Regions from separate parts of the Cryobacterium sp. TMT2-17-1 genome, predicted to be linked through region 1. Evidence: predicted binding sites of a transcription regulator. Region 1 holds the regulator's gene; the other holds the start of a gene.
What was found. Region 1 encodes HrcA, which represses chaperone genes, less so after heat shock. Its sites were predicted from a motif close to TTNGCACTCGNNNNNNNCGAGTGCNAA; they were not measured.

Region 1 (8,725 bases):
GTCGACCGTGATGTGCACCTCGGCCTGGCCCGGCCCGGGCTCACCGGAAACCAAGCGTTCCCTCCCCGAGGGTTCCGCCGGCGGCCTGCGGGGCGAGCAGGTGAGCGTGGACGTGGAAAACGGTCTGCCCGACGCTGGCGCCGGTATTGAACACGAGCCGGAACTGGCCGTTGGACAGCCGGGCCGCCACAGCATCCGCCACCTCGATGAGTTCGGTCAGCAGCCCGGGGTCTCCGGCCGCGAGCTCGACCACGTTGCTGTACTCGGATGTTTTCGGCGTGATGACGACATGCACGGGCGCCTGCGGGGCGATGTCGATGAAGGCGATGATCCGTTCGGTTTCGGCGACGATGGTCGCCGGGACCTCGCGCGCGGCGATGCGAGTGAAGATGGACGGTTCTTGGCCGGTGGAAGACATATCTCTATCTTAAGCTCACGCGCTACCAGCGGCCGAGCGTCACGTTCAGGATGGAGAGGGCGGCCGGGCCGGCGGTGGAGGTGCGCAGCACATTGTCGCCCAGGCGCACCCGGGTGGCGCCTGCCTGCTCGAGCAGGGTCAGCTCGGCCGGGGAGATGCCGCCCTCGGGTCCGACGACGAGCAGGATATCCCGGTCGTCGGTCGGCGCCGCCTGCGAGGTCAGCCGTTCGCTCGCGGTGGGCTCCAGCAGTAGCATCCGGGTGGTGCCGGCCAGCTCGGCGAGCATTTTGGTGCTCGCCAGTGCCCCGACCGTGGGCAGCCACGCGCGAATCGACTGTTTCGAGGCCTCGCGCACGATGCTGGACCAGCGATCCCGGCCCTTCGTGATTTTGGCTCCCTCCCAGCGCGTCACGGAGCGGGATGCGGCCCACGGGATCACCCCGTCGATGCCGAGCTCCGTGGCCGCCTGCACAGCCAGTTCGTCCCGGTCTCCCTTGGCGAGAGCCTGGACCAGACGGATGCGCGGCGTCAGCAGCGCGGTCACGGTCACCGTCTCGACGCGCAGGGTCAGCAGCCTCGCATCTGCGTCAACGACGGTGGCGGCGAGCATGAGCCCGGCCCCGTTCCCGATCTGCAGGCGCTCGCCCGGGCGCACCCGGCTGACGGTGACCGCGTGCCGGGCCTCGGCGCCGCCGATGCCGACGACCGCCCCCGGCACGCAATCGGCGGCGTGGAGCGCCTCATCGATGAAGAAGTGTGCCATCGACGCCTAGCCGCGAAACCGATCGCGCAGCTTGGCGAAAAGTCCCTGCTGAAAGGCGCTGAGGGCAGGAACCGGCGCCTTGTGGCGGGCCGCAAAGGCCTCGATCAGCTCCCGCTCCTTGTGGTCGAGACGGGTCGGCGTGACCACGTGCACGCCGACCTTCAGGTCGCCGCGTCCGTTCCCGCGCAGACGGGTTACGCCGCGGTCCTTGACCGTGATGATCTCGGCGCTCTGCGTGCCCGGCCTGAGCTCGACCTCGATGTCGCCGTCGAGCGCCTTGACGGTCGCGGATCTGCCGAGGATGGCATCCGTCATCGGCACCTCGAGGGTGCAGAGCAGGTCGTCGCCGTCACGGCTGAACACGTCGTGGTGGCGCACCTTCATCTCAAGGTAGAGGTCGCCGTTGGGACCGCCGGCCGGACCAGCCTCGCCGCTGCCAGGCATCTGCAGGCGCAGGCCCGTGTCGACCCCCGCCGGGATGTCGACGGGGACCGTGCGACGCGCTCGCACGCGGCCCTGGCCCTGGCAGGTGACGCAGGGAGTGGCGATGATCGTGCCGTAGCCGCGGCAGGAACCGCAGGGGCTGCTCGTCATGACATTGCCGAGCAGCGACCGCACGGCGCGCTGGATGGTGCCGGTGCCGTGGCAGATGTCGCAGGTGACGGGCGCGGTGCCCGGCTGGCAGCACGTGCCGCTGCAGGTCGCGCACATGATGGCCGTGTCGACCTCAAGCTCCCGGTGCGTGCCGAAGATGATCTCATCGAGGTCGAGGTCGACCCGGATCAGGGCATCCTGGCCGCGCTCTCGGCGCGACCGAGGCCCGCGGCTGGATCCCCCGCCGCCGAAGAAGGTCTCGAAAATGTCGCCGAAGTTGCCGAAGTTGCCGTCGAAACCGGCGCCTCCGCCGCCGCCCGAGCGGCCGTTGCCGCCACGGTCGTAGTTGTCGCGTTGCTTGACGTCGCTGAGCACGTCGTAGGCGTGCGTGACGGATTTGAAGCGCTCGGATGCATCCGCGCCCGGGTTCACGTCGGGGTGCAGCTGCCGGGCCAGCCTGCGGTAGGCCTTCTTGATCTCGTCGGTCGAGGCGTCGCGGGCAACGCCGAGTACTTCGTAATGGTCAGCCAAAGCTGGCTCTCCTAGGTCTGTTCTGAAATGTGGTGTTCCGCCGGCTTCTGGGCCGAGGGGAACTGGTCAATTCTCGCCGAGAAGGCGTGAAAGGTAGCGGGCGACCGCACGGACGGCCGCCATGTTGTTCGAGTAGTCCATCCGAGTGGGGCCGAGTACGCCGAGGCGCGCCAGGTTGCCGCCCTGCGAGGAGTAGCCGCTGGTGAGCACGGATGTCTCGGCCAGACCGAACGGGGCATTCTCCCGGCCGATACTGACGGACACGCCGTGCTGGTCAGAGGCCATCTCGCCGAACAGCCGCAGAAGCACGACCTGTTCCTCGATGGCCTCGAGCACCGGGAAAATGCTGCCGGTGAAGTCTTCCTCAGTGCGCACGAGGTTGGCGGCGCCGGCCATCACGAGCCGGTCCTGCCTGTTCGCGCCGACCTGGTCCCGCAGGGTGCCGGTGATCAGATCCACCGCCTCCTGCTGCTCGATCGGGCCGAGGCCGGAGCCGGCGGTGAGAGAGCTGCCGGTAAGGGTGCTGGCGGCCTCGCCCATGCCCAGCCCGACCAGGGCAGAATTCAACCGGGTGCGCAGTTCGATCAGAACGGGTTCAGCCAGGGGCCGGGGCAGGTCGACGACGCGTTGCTCGACCCGTCCGGCATCCGTGATCAGAACCGACAGGAGGCGAGTCTCGGACAGGGGCACCAGTTCGATGTGGCGCACCTTCGCGCGGGACAGCGACGGATACTGCACCAGGGCGACCTGATGGGTGAGCTGCGAGAGCAGCCGCACGCTGCGGGCCAGCACCTCGTCAAGGTCGGCCGACTGACCGAGGAACGTCTCGATGGCTTGGCGCTGCGCCGCCGAGAGCGGGCGCAGATCGGCGAGATGGTCGACGAACAGGCGGTAGCCCTTATCGGTGGGGATGCGGCCCGACGAGGTGTGCGGAGCCGCGATCAACTCTTCCTCTTCGAGCAGGGCCATGTCGTTGCGGATCGTGGCCGCCGAGACCCCGAAGGAATGCCGGTCGACGATAGATTTGGAACCGACGGGTTCGCGGGAGGCTACATAGTCCTGAACGATCACACGCAGGACTTCGAGACTGCGATCGGACACCATAGCGCTCGCCTCCTCCCAGCGTCGCGAGTGCAGCATCGATTGGCACTCGCGGTATGTGACTGCCAATCATACCGCGACCGGCTGGGCTTACCCATTGCTCCCCAATGTTGGGGCGCAGTAACTTAGGCATGTAGCACCTCTTCCCCGGTGCACTGAAAGGCATGATCATGAGTAATTTCACTGGTCCCGGACCCGATGATCCGTACCAGGGCCAACGGCCGCCGCAACCGCCCTACCAGCCTGCCGCCCCGGGACCGTCGGCACCCCTGACGGAGGCGGATGACCGCCAATGGGCGTCCCTCGCACATCTGGGCGGGATCCTCATGTTCGTGCCGTCCCTGGTGCTGTGGCTGCTCTTCAAGGACCGCGGACCTCTGACCAGCGTCGAGGCGAAGGAAGCGCTCAACTTTCAGATCACGCTTCTGATCGGCTACTTCGCGATCAACTTTTTTGCAACGGTCATCGGCTTCCTCACATTCGGCATCGGCGGCGTCATCGGCGGTCTCGCCTGGGTGCTGTACATCCTCGGTGTTGTCTTCTCGGTGCTCGGCTACCTCCAGGCGAAGGACGGCAACCACTACCGGTACCCGTTCGCCCTGCGCCTGATCAAGTAGCCCGGCGCACTCGGTTTTTCTTCAGAAGGAGCACCAATGACCAATTCCACCCCACCACCGCCGCCCAACCCGAACCAGGCTCCCACCCCGATGAACCCGGCCGACGAGAAACTGTGGGCCACCCTCGTGCACGTCGGCGGCATTCTGTTCTATTTCGTGCCGGCCCTGATCGGCTACATCGTGCTCAAGGACCGCGGCCCGTTCATCCGGGCACACACCGCGACCGCACTGAACTTCCAGCTCACGCTCCTGATCGCCTACGCGGTCGGCGGCGTCCTGACGATCATCCTCGTCGGCTACCTCGTTCTCCTCGCTGCCTCCGTTCTGATGGTCGTGTTCGGCATCATGGCCGCCTTGGCCGCAAACCGGGGCGAGTACTACACGTATCCGCTGTCGATCAAGTTCGTGAACTGAGTTCAGTCGGCAAGCAGGCGGCGCACGACGGCATCCGCCAGGAGGCGTCCTCTGAGGGTCAGTTCGATCGAACCGAAGAGGGCTGCTTTCGCGTCGATGAGTTCGTCGGCGATGAGTCCCGCCACCTCGTGGCGCCTGAGCGGGCTGAGCGAGTCGATGGGGATACCCTCGCGGATTCGGGTGAGCAAGAGCACCCGCTCCACCTCCTGAGTGGCCGCATCGAGGGTCTCCCGCCCGGCGGCCGGTGAGTCGCCGGCGCGAATCCGATCGCCGTAGGCCGACGGATGCTTGACGTTCCACCAGCGCACCCCACCGATGTGGCTGTGGGCTCCGGGCCCCACACCCCACCAGTCCTGGCTGCGCCAGTAGGCGAGGTTGTGGCGCGAGCGGTGCGCGTCATCCGTCGCCCAGTTGCTGACCTCATACCAGCCGTAGCCTGCCGAGGACAGTAGGTCGTCGGCCAGCTCATAGAACTCGGCCTGAACGTCGTCATCGACAGGGGCCAGTTCGCCGCGCTTGATCTGGCGGGCCAGCTTGGTGCCCTCCTCGACGATAAGCGAGTAGGCGCTGACGTGGGTGGGAGCCTGCCGGATGGCGTGCTCGAGGCTGGTGCGCCAATCGACGAGGGTCTCCCCCGGTGTGCCGTAGATCAGGTCGAGGGACACGTCGAGGCCGGCCTCGCGCGCCCACTGCACCACAAGCGGCACCCGCTCGGGGTCGTGGGTGCGCTCGAGGGTGGCCAGCACGCTCGGTACCGCGGACTGCATGCCGAAGGATACCCGGGTGAAGCCGGACTCGGCGAGGCGGCCGAGGTAGGCGGCGTCGACGGAGTCGGGGTTCGCCTCGGTGGTCACCTCGGCGCCGGGTGCGATCCCCCAGGTGGAGCGCACGGCCTCCAGCATCCGCACCAGGTCGTCGGCCGGGAGCAGGGTGGGGGTGCCGCCGCCGAAGAAGACGGTCGCCGCCTGGCGGGCCGGCACGCCCGACTGAGTCAGGATCCGGCCGGCCGACTGGACCTCGGTGATCGCCTGGCCGGCATAGTCATGCTGGCTCGCGCCCCGCAACTCGGTGGCGGTATAGGTGTTGAAGTCGCAGTAGCCGCAGCGGACCCGGCAGAACGGCACGTGCAGGTAGACGCCGAAATCGCGCTGGGCTGCTCCCACGGCGGCCGAGGCCGGCAGCAGTCCGTCGCTGGGTGCGGGGTCGCCGAGGGGAAGGGCACTGCCCATGCGGTTAGACCGCGCCGATCGGATGCAGCGCGCGTAGGTACCGAGCGGTGATTTTGGCCTGTTGCCGCCGCACGAACGGCCAGCCCAGCCGGTAGAACCAGTTGCCGGGGCGGGAGAAGGCGCGGATGGTCAGCCAGACCGAGTCGTCCTCGCGTCTGTCGACGATGAACGATTCCTCGCCGCTGGCCGGGTGCCCGGCCATGGTGCCGTATGCGAAGCCGAGGCGGTCGGGTTCATCGATCACGTAGACCACGCGCACGGGGGCGTCGATGGTGAAGGGGCCTAACTTGCTCGTGAGGTGCGCGGACATGCCGTTGACGATGTAGGGCGTGCCGTCCTCGGCGAAGACGGCCTCGTCCGGCTCGGGCTTCTGGTCGCGGGCGGCCTGGCCGTCGGCGTCGAAGACGAGTCCCGTGTACTGCTGGCCGGTGCCGTCCAGCAGGTCGGTGACGGTCATTCCGCTCCCCCGCTGCACGCCCCAGGTCATCAGCGACTTCGAGGCCAGCTGGAAGCGCTCCTCACCGCTGCCAAGGCGCACGGTGCGCTCGAGGGGCCGGTAGCCCTTGGGTGGGAACCGGAGCAGGTCCGGGGCGAGGGTGCCGCCGATGGACGCGTAGGTGACGGCGGTATCGGTGAAGGTGGCGCGGCGCATCCGTCTACTTCTTCTTCGGGGGCTCGTCACCGGACAGGGCGGCGATGAACGCCTCCTGGGGAACCTCGACCCGGCCGACCATCTTCATGCGCTTCTTGCCCTCCTTCTGCTTCTCCAGCAGCTTGCGCTTGCGGGAGATGTCGCCGCCGTAGCACTTGGCGAGAACATCCTTGCGGATGGCACTGATGGACTCGCGGGCGATGATGCGGGCGCCGATCGCGGCCTGGATGGGCACGTCGAACTGCTGGCGCGGGATGAGCTTGCGCAGCCTTCCCGTCATCAGCACGCCGTAGTCGTAGGCCTTGTCGCGGTGCACAATCGCGCTGAACGCGTCGACCTGTTCGCCCTGCAGCAGGATGTCGACCTTGACCAGGTCGGCCTCCTGAGAGCCGATGGGTTCGTAGTCGAGCGAGCCGTAGCCGGCGGTGCGGCTCTTGAGATTGTCGAAGAAGTCGAACACGATCTCACCGAGCGGCATCGTGTAGCGGATCTCGACCCGGTCCTCGCCGAGGTAGTCCATGCCGAGCAGGGTGCCGCGGCGGCTCTGGCAGAGTTCCATGATCACGCCGACGTAGTCCTTGGGTGCGAGGATGGCCGCCTTCACGATCGGCTCCTCGACCTTGGCGATCTTCCCGTTCGGGAACTCGCTCGGGTTGGTGACCGTGACAGACTTCTTGTCGTCGGTGGTGACCTCGTAGATCACACTGGGCGCCGTGGTGATCAGGTCGAGGCCGAACTCCCGGTCGAGCCGCTCGGTGATGATTTCCAGGTGCAGCAGCCCGAGGAAACCACAGCGGAAACCGAAACCGAGGGCGACGGATGTCTCGGGCTCGTACACGAGGGACGCGTCGGAGAGTTTGAGCTTGTCGAGGGCCTCCCGGAGGGCCGGGTAGTCGCTGCCGTCGATCGGGTAGAGGCCCGAGAAGACCATGGGCTTCGGCTCGGTGTAGCCCGGAAGGGCGACGGTGGCGGGGCGGAGCGCGGTGGTCACCGTGTCGCCGACCTTCGACTGGCGCACATCCTTCACGCCCGTGATCAGGTAGCCGACCTCGCCGACGCCGAGGCCCTTGCTGGTGGTGGGCTCGGGCGAGGTGACGCCGATCTCGAGAATCTCGTGCGTGGCACGGGTCGACATCATCTGGATCTTCTCGCGCGGGCCCAGCTTGCCGTCGATCATGCGCACATAGGTGACGACGCCACGGTAGCTGTCGTAGACCGAGTCGAAGATCATCGCGCGGGCCGGGGCGGCCGGGTCGCCGACCGGGGCCGGGATGAGGCGGGTGGCACGGTCGAGGAGTTCGGCGACGCCGACACCGGTCTTGCCGGAAACCCGGAGAACGTCGTCGGGACTGCCACCGATCAGGCTGGCGAGCTCCTTCGCGTACTTGTCGGGGTCGGCAGCCGGCAGGTCGATCTTGTTCAGCACCGGGATGATGGTGAGGTCGTTCTCCAGCGCCAGGTAGAGGTTGGCAAGGGTCTGCGCCTCGATCCCCTGGGCGGCGTCGACGAGGAGGATTGCTCCCTCGCACGCGGCCAGGCTGCGAGACACCTCGTAGGTGAAGTCCACGTGGCCGGGGGTGTCGATCATGTTCAGGGCGTAGGTCTGCCCGTCAAGTTCCCACGGCATACGGACGGCCTGGCTTTTGATGGTGATGCCGCGCTCGCGCTCGATGTCCATCCGGTCAAGGTATTGGGCGCGCATCGAACGGTCATCGACGACGCCGGTGATCTGCAGCATCCGGTCGGCCAACGTGGACTTGCCGTGGTCGATGTGGGCGATGATGCAGAAATTGCGGATGAACTCGGGCGGGGTGGCGGCCGGTTCAAGCGCCGTGAGGGGTCTCGGTGACATGGTCTGACAATTCTCCCATAGGTGGCTGGGTCCCGGTTTCGCCGTTGCCGCGCATCGTTCCAGGCTTGCGCGCGGGAACGGCCGCGCCCGGCGGCTCGCAGCGAACCACTGCCGTGAACCACTGCCGTGAACCACTGCCGTGGCTCTTCGGCGGGTAGTGTGGCCAATTCAGGAGATCCGACCGGGCGAGGCCGGACATCCGCACCGGTTCCGCACTGGTCCGCGGTGGCCCGGCCACCCGTGCGACGGATGTCCTGAGTTGGCCACAGACGCAGCGCCCGGCCGAGCACTCACCCACGGAAGAGCCAGAAGTGATTGACGCGAACCGGGTGCTGTCACTGCTGATCTGGTGCGGCTACTCCCTGATGTCTATCATCGGTATCGCCGTCACCCTCTAGTGCGGCTGCTCACCAGGAGGAATGAATGACACCCGCTGTCCCGGTTCTTTTCGTGCACGGGATCCGCACGTCGGGCACCATGTGGCGACGACAGCTGTCCATGCTGGGCGAGGCCGGGCATCCGGCACTCGCGATCGATCTGCCGGGGCACGGCGC
Region 2 (8,725 bases), on a different contig from region 1:
CGGGCCGAGGAAGGCCAGGGCGCCACTCTGGGGAAGGATGGTGCCGACCTTCAGGGTCAGGTCACGGTCGCCGGCCGTGATGGCCTGGGCGTCTCCGCTCGCGGCGGGGGCTTCCGATGCAGCCGGCTCAGTGGTGTTGCTGCTGCAGCCGGTGAGCAGAAGTGCACTGACGCCGACCAAGGCGACTCCAGTGACGACTGCCCGAACTGAGCGGGAGGCCGAGGCCTTCGCGAATACGCTCATGTTGCTCCTTGGGACTAGGAATGAGAAATGACAGCGGTCGATTGACTGCCGTTCTGTCACATTATTGACAGGAATCGCGCGAAACAAGGCAACCGGGTTACATCCGTGTAACGCAGACCAAATCGTTACGATCGGCGGCCGGTGACGCCCTGATAAGCGATCTGTTGCGCATCGGCCAGCGCGGCCGCACATTCTCCCCAGGATGCGCAGGCGAACGCCCCGGTACTGACCTGGTCGAGAGCGGGCCTGATCGACGCCGCACCGTCGTCTCCGGCCCGTGCTGCGGCCAGGGCGCTCAAGACGACTCCGTCATAGGCTTCACCGCCGCCGGCAGTGTCGACCAGCCCTGGATCGAGGGTGCGCAGGCGCGCTGCGAAGCCGTCACTGGCGGCCAGCGGCGTGCCTCCGTTCGCGAAGTCGCCGAGCCACAGCAGTACCACCGGCGCCGCCGCGACGGCGGCCGCCAGATCGCCCGGCATCGGAACGGTGGCGTCCCACAGCACGACGTCGACGCCACGAGCCAACAAGTCGGTCAGCGACGTCGCCGGGTCGACGGCGGAGTCGCGGTGGATGATCTCGATCGGAGCCCCGAGAATTCGGCCCTGCTCGGTGATCTCCCGGGCGGCCAGTTCGGAGCCGGCCACCTGTGCCGCACCACTGGCCGCCGCCGGGCCCGTCATGGGGAACAGAGTTCCGAGGCGCACGGTCCCGTCACCGGACGGAGCCACCACGACGGACGCGGCGGCAGCGGGCTCGACTGAGGGCGGCGCGACCTCAGCCCTACATCCGGACAGCAGGAGCACGCAGGCCAGCGCCCCGACGAGGATGACGGGCAGGGAAGTCGACGCAGTGCGCATCCGGTGTCCTTTCACATACGAGGTGCGTCCCCGAGCGTAGCGGGGCTCAGACCGGTTCAAGGGACGCACGCCGGGGCGCGCGTCCGGTGAGGACCATGTCGGTCGTGAGAACGACCAGCGCCACCCAGACCAGTGCGAAACCGACCCAGCGCTCGGGCGGCATGGGCTCGAGCAGCACGAAGACGCCGACCAGGAACTGCAGGATCGGAGCGAAGTACTGGATCAGACCCATGTATGTCAGAGGCAGGCGCCGGGCCGCGGCGGCGAAGAACAACAGCGGCACAGCGGTCACAACACCTGCTGCCAGCAGCCCCACGGTATGCCAGATGGACACGCTTCCGAAGGTGAGACCGGAGACAGAGGCCACCACGATCAGCTGCACCACGGCGATGGGTGCGAGCCAGACCGTTTCGAGGGTGAGTCCGGCGACGGCATCGACGTCGCGGCCGACCCTTTTCTTGATCAATCCGTAGAATCCGAACGAGAACGCGAGGATGAGCGACACCCACGGCAGCGAGCCGTAGCCGACGGTGAGCACGACGACGGCCCCGAGGCTGATTCCCACGGCCACCCACTGCAGCAGGCGCAGCCTCTCGCGCAGCAGAATGACGCCGAGGAACACGGTCACGATCGGGTTGATGAAGTAGCCGAGGGCTGCCTCGACCACGTGGCCGCTGAGGGCGGCGAAGACGTAGGTCTGCCAGTTGACGAAGATCAGCAGGCCGGCCAGACCCATGGTGAACACGATGCGAGGCCTCCGCAGCAGCGCGAGGAAGGACTTCCACTTGCGCGTGACCGTGATCAGCAGTGCGCAGAACACCAGGGAGAAGAGAACCCGCCAGGCCACGATCTCGAAGGCACCACTGGGCGCGAGGAGTAGAAAGTAGAGCGGCAGCGTGCCCCAGAGGGCGTAGGCGAGGACCGCGTAGATCAGTCCCTTGCTCTGCTCCGACCGCGCCGGGCGGGCCGCGCGGATTTTCCCGGGTGGAAGAGCGTCTTGCGCCACAGCGGACCTTTCTTAACGACGAATCCCGGATGGCCAGGGCCATCCGGGATTCTACCGTTGCGTGGGTGTGGCTAGCGAACGACGACTGCGAGCACGTCGCGGGCCGACAGGACGAGGAGGTCCTCACCACCGAACTTGACTTCGGTTCCACCGTACTTGGAGTAGATCACCTTGTCGCCGACGGCGACGTCGAGTGGAATGCGGTTGCCGTTGTCGTCAATGCGGCCGGGGCCGACTGCGACAACTTCGCCCTCCTGGGGCTTTTCCTTGGCGGTGTCAGGAATGACCAGACCTGATGCGGTGGTCTGCTCTGCGTCGACCTGCTTGATGACGATGCGATCCTCGAGCGGCTTGATGGAGACCGACACGGTTGACCTCTTTCTTAGCTAAGACATAGTTAGCAGACTCACAGCGAGAGTGCCAAGACGAGTTTAGGGCGCATCTGGCACTCACGCAACGTGAGTGCCAGATGCGTCGTGTTGATAGGTTTACACGATGGAACGCTCAGAGCTCGTCGAGCTGTTATCGCCGGGCGGTTTGCGCCTGCTGGACTCGTTGCCGCCGTACGACGCGGCCGCCGACGTCGTGCGGGTGGTGAGCGAACTGCGCAAGGCCGGACACAGCCCCGAGCTGGTCACCGCGGTGCTCAGCCAGTCCCGGCTCCGAGCCAGGGCCGTGCCCAAGTTCGGCGAGTTCGCCGGCCGCATGCTGTTTACGGAGGCCGGCCTCGAGCAGGCCACCCGGCTGCGGGTGGCGGCGCTGCACGCCGGCCGCTTCGCGGGCGCGTCCCTGAACCGGGTCGTCGACCTCGGCTGCGGCATCGGAGGCGACGCCATGGCCCTGGCCGCCATGGACCTCACGGTGACGGGGGTGGACGCCGACGAGGTGACCGCGACCGTCGCCAGCTACAACCTGGCTCCGTTCGAGAACGCGAGCGTTCTGCACTCGTCCGCGGAAGACGTCGACCTGGCCGGCTTCGACGCCGCCTGGCTCGACCCGGCCCGGCGCACCGCCGGGCACTCCAACACCTCGCGCCTGACCCGGCCGGAGGACTACTCCCCGCACCTCGATTTTGTCTTCGGTCTCAGTGAGCGGATGCCCGTCGGCGTCAAGCTCGGGCCGGGCCACGACCGCGAGCTGATCCCCGCGGAAGCCGAGTCGCAGTGGGTCTCCGTGGACGGCAAGCTCGTGGAGATGGGGCTGTGGTTCGGAGCACTGGCGCGCGCCGGCATCCGTCGCTCCGCCCTGCTGCTCGGCCGGACCGGGATCCACGAACTGACCGCGCCCCACGACAGCACGGATGCCCCGGTGGGAGTGCTGGGCGACTACCTGTACGAGCCGGACGGCGCGATCATCCGTGCCCGTCTGATCGGGGACCTGGCCCGGTCGCTCGACGCGTCGATGCTGAGCGAGGGGATCGCGTATTTCACCTCCGAGACCCTGCAACGCACGCCCTTCGCCACCGCATTCCGGGTGCTCGAGGTGCTGCCGGTCGACGAGAAGAAGCTGCGGCTGGGCCTACAAGAACGCCGCATCGGCACTCTCGAGATCAAGAAACGCGGCGTGGACGTCGACCCGGCCACCCTGCGCACCCGACTGAAGCTCAAGGGCCCCGAGTCGGCGACGCTCGTGCTCACCCGGGCCGCCGGCCACCGGGTGGCTCTGCTGGTGGAGCGGATTCCGCCACTCGACTGAGGCCAGCGGCGAAGGACAGCATGGCTCAGCCGGGCACGACCGTCAGCACCTGTGTGACGATCGACACCCACCCGACCGCGAGGACCAGCCCGGCCAGCCCGGTCCACAGCCCGTAGGCCCACGCGGTGCCGGCACGGCGCTCGGTCACGCGGGCCATCACGGCCAGCACGACCGCGGCCAGGGAGAGCGCCGCACCCCAGACGCCGAAGACCGCGATCAGCAGCCCCAGCAGCCCGAAGACGAGCGATGCGATGGACAGCCCGCCCTGGCCTGCCTGCGCGGTCAGCTCGCTGTCGGTGTAGACGTACGGCACCCATTCGGTAGGGGCTGTGATGGTCGACGCGTAGTCCAGCTCCCCCGGAGCGGGCGCCGGAGGCCGGGTGAGGTCGACCCGGAAGTCATCGTTGCGGGACCAGTCCCGTTCCTCCCCAACCATCCCCGCTGCTATCTTCCGCTCAGTACGACGAGTTGGGGATGGTGGCGAAGAAGACAGACCAGATCACGATACTGACCAGTGCCAGACCGACGCCGATGAACCCCGTGATCAGCCCGGTCAGCCAGAAGCCCCTCGCCTGCGGCTCCTTCGACTTACCGAGGAAGCCCAGGACGACCGCGGCGGCGGGGATGAACAGTCCGAGGATGCCACCCACAATCGGGAGGAACACGATCGGCGAGCCGAGCACGCCGATAACGCCGGCGACCAGCGCCAAGATGCTGAAAATCGGCTGCTTCGCGGCGACCGCACCGAAGGGCGACGAATACGCGTCGCCATGGGCAGGCGCCTGGGTCATCGCCGGGGTGCCGTAGCCGGGCGGCGGGGTCGCGGCGCCGTAGGCGGGCGGGACGGAGGCCGACGGGGTCGGGCCGTTGTACGCCGGCGGGGCGGCGGACGCCCCCTGCTCGTCGCGCGGGATATCGGGGACCTGCGGCACGTCAGGCACCTCCGGCACGCCGGGCACCTGGGGCACGTCAGGCACGCGGGGCACGTCAGAGTTGCTGGGGTTGTTGGAATCGCTCATGCGAATTCATTCCTTTCCGGACAACGGGGTGGCGTCGCTAATTGCATATCGGGTCACGGGTCATCGACGCGCAGGGTTTCTGCCCGTGGCCACCGGGTCAGTAGGTATTGAGCAGGGTCGGGTCGTTCGCGATCGCGATCATCAACGGGATCAGCAGGACGACGGCCAGGAGCTGAGCCGCCAGGCCGGCGTAGCCGACAATGAGGCCGGCAATCGCGAGTCCCCGTCCCTTTTCTCCGGTCTTCCCGATCTGGCTCAGACCGATGTGGCCGGTGATGATGCCGACCAGGGAGATCCCGAGCACCGAGGTCACGAGCGACACAATGGACAGCACGTTGTACTTCTCGGATGGGCCCTGCGGCGCGTAGGGCTGAGGGTAGCCCGGCTGGGCGTAGGCCGGAGCGGCCTGCGCCGCCGGCGGCTGGAACATGGGCGGGTTAACCGGCGGCTCGTTGGGATCGGTCATGTCGATTGCTCCTTCGGGAATGGTGCATCTGGGCTGCCAATCTGGCTCCCAGCCGGACAAGGTGTTGATCGCACGAACAAACGTCGCCTGCCGAAGCTAGAATACCCGTCCGGTGGCGAAATACCGGTGGGAGGGGGTTTCAGACCTGGATCTCGGAGACCGGAAGGGTGGAGTCCGCCCCGAACTCCAGTGACGAAGGCGCATGCCCGGCCATGATCAGCTGCGCCCCGAGGGCGGCGATCATGGCGCCGTTGTCGGTGCAGAGCGATAGAGGCGGGATGCGCAGGGCGATGCCGGCGGCATCCGTGCGCTCCTGGGCCACCTGACGCAGCCGGGCGTTGGCGATCACGCCGCCCCCGAGCAGGAGCCTCGGCACACCGAGGTCGACGCAGGCCGCGACTGACTTGGTCAGGAGGATGTCGACGACCGCCTCTCGGAAACTGGCGGCCACGTCGGCCAGCGGCACCGACTCATCCGCGTCGCGTCTCTGCTCGACCCAGCGCGCGACCGAGGTCTTGAGCCCGGAGAACGAGAAGTCGTACCGGTGTTTCGCCATGTCCTTGGTCTGGCTGAGACCGCGGGGGAAACGGATGGCCGCGGGATTGCCTTCCCGCGCGGCCCGGTCGATCTGGGGTCCGCCCGGGTAGGGCAGGCCGAGCAGGCGGGCCACCTTGTCGAAGGCCTCGCCGGCCGCGTCGTCGATGGTCTCGCCGAGCAGTTCGACGTCGGAGACCAGATCGCGCACCAGCAGCAGTGAGGTGTGACCGCCGCTGACGAGAAGCGCAACGGTGGGGTATTCCAGCGGCTTCGTGGAGTCGTCTGCGCCGAGTCGAAGCACATCGGCCCCGACGTGACCGACGAGGTGGTTGACCGCGTAGATCGGTTTGCCGAGCGAGATGGCTAGTGCCTTGGCCGCGCCGACCCCGACCATGAGCGCGCCGGCCAGACCGGGGCCGCAGGTCACGGCCACCGCATCGATGTCCTCCAAACGGATGCCGGCCTCCAGCGCGGCCGCCCGGATCGCCGGAACGAGCTCCTCAAGGTGTGCGCGCGCGGCCACCTCCGGCACGACTCCGCCGTAGCGGGCGTGTTCGTCCATCGACGACGCGATCGTGTTGGAGAGCAGGGTGGTTCCGCGCACGATTCCGATTCCGGTCTCGTCGCAGGAGGTCTCGATGCCGAGCACGAGCGGGTTGGCGCGGTTCTGCGCGGTCATCGCGTTCAGGGTGGTCTGCGCGTTCAGGGCGGTCATTCGGTGGCCTCCAGTGCGGCCTCTGCCGGTGTCATCTGCATCTCGGCGTCAGGCACGTGCAGTCGCATCACGATCGCGTCGACGTTGTCGGGCTGGTAGTAGCCAGGGCGGATGCCCAACTCCTCGAAGCCGAGTCGGCGGTAGAGTTCCTGGGCCGGCGGGTTGTCGGCGCGCACCTCGAGGAACACCTCGCGCACGCCCCGCTTCCGGGCCTCGGCGATCAGGCTGAGCATCAGGGTTCGGCCGAGGCCGTGGCCGCGGGTCTCTTGGGTGACCGCGATGGTCTGAATGTCGCCCTCGCGCGCTCCCTGCAGGGCCTGCAGCCCGGCGTAGCCCTCGATCCGGTCGGGCTCATCGGGGGGGAAGGCCACCAGGTAGTAGCAGTTCGGGTTGACCACGTCCTGGGCCATCGCCTCGGCGGACCACGCGTCGTTGACGAAGATACGGGTCTCGAGCGCCATGATGGCGTCCACATCGGCGGCTCGGGCGCGCCGCAGCTGCCACATCATCAACTCACCCGTTTCGGGCCGTTGGACACGGTGACATCCGGCGAGCGCAGGTAGAGCGCCGTGTCGGCGGCGAACGGGCGCTGGTGGGCCCACATCAGCTCGGCAACCTGCCCCAGCTCCCCGGCGGACACGGCGACCGCGTCGAAGCGGGGCACCTCAGCGTGCGCCCAGCCGGGCTCCCGCAGCACGGCTGGCTGGGCCACACCAGGACCGTCGACCCGGATCGGGAGACCCACGGCATCCGCCCCGCTATACACGGACCAGTTCACCTCGCGGCGACGGGCGTCGGTGACGACGACGAGCGAGCCGGTGTGGCCGGCCTGGTAGCGGCCGAAGGCGAGCGCATCGTGGCTGACGACGGGCACGAAGGGCACCCCGGCGCCCAGCGCGAAGACCCGCGCGGCGGCGATGCCCACACGGAGACCGGTGAAGGGGCCGGGACCCATGCCGCCGACCACCGCGGAGAGGCCGCTGATCGGCACGGCCGCGTCGCTGAGGCAGTCGGCGATCAGGCGGCCGACCACCTCGGCGTGGCGCATAGTGTCGTCGGTGGCGTGTTCGGCGATGACGCCTCGGGCGAGATCCACGACCGCGACGCTCGTTCCGGCGGAAGTATCGATGGCGAGAAGCACCTCACCAGCCTATTCGCTGTGTTCGATGCGCTGTGCCGCTAATGCGCTGTGCCGCCGACGGGCTGTGCTGCCGATCCTGCTCCGCCAAGCCTGCTCGTCGGCCGCCCTGAACGAATTCGACGGAGATTTTGGGCTCTGGAGCCGGATCGGGCCCACTATGGGCCTGTAGGAGCAAAATCTCCGTCGAATTCGTTCGGCCAGCGGGGGCCGTGCGGGGTGACCGTGACCGTGCGCGGCTCGTCGAGGTCGAGCACCTCGGCCTCGTCGGCGACGACGGATGCGGCCGCCTGCGAGGCCCCGACGGGCCGTTCGATCTCGATATCGAGCCAGGAGTCGGCGATACCGATGAGCATCCCGCGACCCCACTCGACCACGACGATCGACCGAACGAAATCGATGTCGAGGTCATCCAGCTCGAGGGCGCTTCCGAGCCGGTAGGCGTCGACGTGCACGAGCGGGGGTCCGCCGATCGTGCTGGGGTGGGTGCGGGCCAGCACGAAGGTGGGGCTGGTGACCGAGCCGCGCACCTGCAGACCCTCCCCCAGGCCGCGGGTGAAGGTCGTCTTTCCGGCGCCGAGGGGCCCGGTCAGCACGATCAGGTCGCCGGCCTGCAGCAGCCCCGCGACCGTGCGGCCGAACTCGTGCATGCTGTCGGCGTCGGGGATGACGGCGCGCATCAGCGCGAACCGCCGCCGGGCCGAACGCCGCCGCCGGGCCGCGTGCCGCCCGCCGCGCCGTCGACCGCGTTCCGGTAGCTGCGGGTAACCCGGCGGCCGATCCGGGTAACGATCTCGTAGTTGATGGTGCCGGCGGCGTCGGCCCAGTCGGTCGCGCTCGGCACACCGGTCTCCGGGTTGCCGAACAGTACGACCTCGTCGCCGACCGTCACGCGTTCCTGGCCGATGCTGACGACGAACTGATCCATCGCGATGCGCCCGACCAGCGGATGCGAGTGTCCAGAGATGTCGACCCACGCGGTTCCGGAGGCCTGGCGGGGCACGCCGTCCGCGTAGCCGAGTGGCACGAGGGCGAGGTAGCCGTCGACC

Region 2: a site for HrcA is predicted at 2,549-2,575, ahead of groES (co-chaperone GroES). Genes of this name have one in related genera too.

The regions. Positions count from the first base shown of each region.
Region 1 covers NZ_SOGC01000009.1:27,396-36,120, forward strand. The annotation lists gene E3O47_RS01530 (HIT domain-containing protein) at 41-418, opposite strand; gene E3O47_RS01535 (16S rRNA (uracil(1498)-N(3))-methyltransferase) at 441-1,181, opposite strand; gene dnaJ (molecular chaperone DnaJ) at 1,188-2,306, opposite strand; gene hrcA (heat-inducible transcriptional repressor HrcA) at 2,373-3,410, opposite strand; gene E3O47_RS01550 (DUF4870 domain-containing protein) at 3,578-4,024, shown strand; gene E3O47_RS01555 (DUF4870 domain-containing protein) at 4,061-4,438, shown strand; gene hemW (radical SAM family heme chaperone HemW) at 4,441-5,667, opposite strand; gene E3O47_RS01565 (DUF1990 domain-containing protein) at 5,672-6,319, opposite strand; gene lepA (translation elongation factor 4) at 6,324-8,171, opposite strand; gene E3O47_RS01575 (alpha/beta fold hydrolase) at 8,595-8,725, shown strand, end outside.
Region 2 covers NZ_SOGC01000032.1:11,298-20,022, forward strand. The annotation lists gene E3O47_RS08460 (ABC transporter substrate-binding protein) at 1-243, opposite strand, end outside; gene E3O47_RS08465 (ABC transporter substrate-binding protein) at 369-1,100, opposite strand; gene rarD (EamA family transporter RarD) at 1,147-2,106, opposite strand; gene groES (co-chaperone GroES) at 2,178-2,474, opposite strand; gene E3O47_RS08480 (methyltransferase domain-containing protein) at 2,602-3,801, shown strand; gene E3O47_RS08485 (DUF4190 domain-containing protein) at 3,827-4,237, opposite strand; gene E3O47_RS08490 (DUF4190 domain-containing protein) at 4,257-4,820, opposite strand; gene E3O47_RS08495 (DUF4190 domain-containing protein) at 4,918-5,286, opposite strand; gene tsaD (tRNA (adenosine(37)-N6)-threonylcarbamoyltransferase complex transferase subunit TsaD) at 5,426-6,538, opposite strand; gene rimI (ribosomal protein S18-alanine N-acetyltransferase) at 6,535-7,047, opposite strand; gene tsaB (tRNA (adenosine(37)-N6)-threonylcarbamoyltransferase complex dimerization subunit type 1 TsaB) at 7,047-7,679, opposite strand; gene tsaE (tRNA (adenosine(37)-N6)-threonylcarbamoyltransferase complex ATPase subunit type 1 TsaE) at 7,835-8,356, opposite strand; gene alr (alanine racemase) at 8,356-8,725, opposite strand, start outside.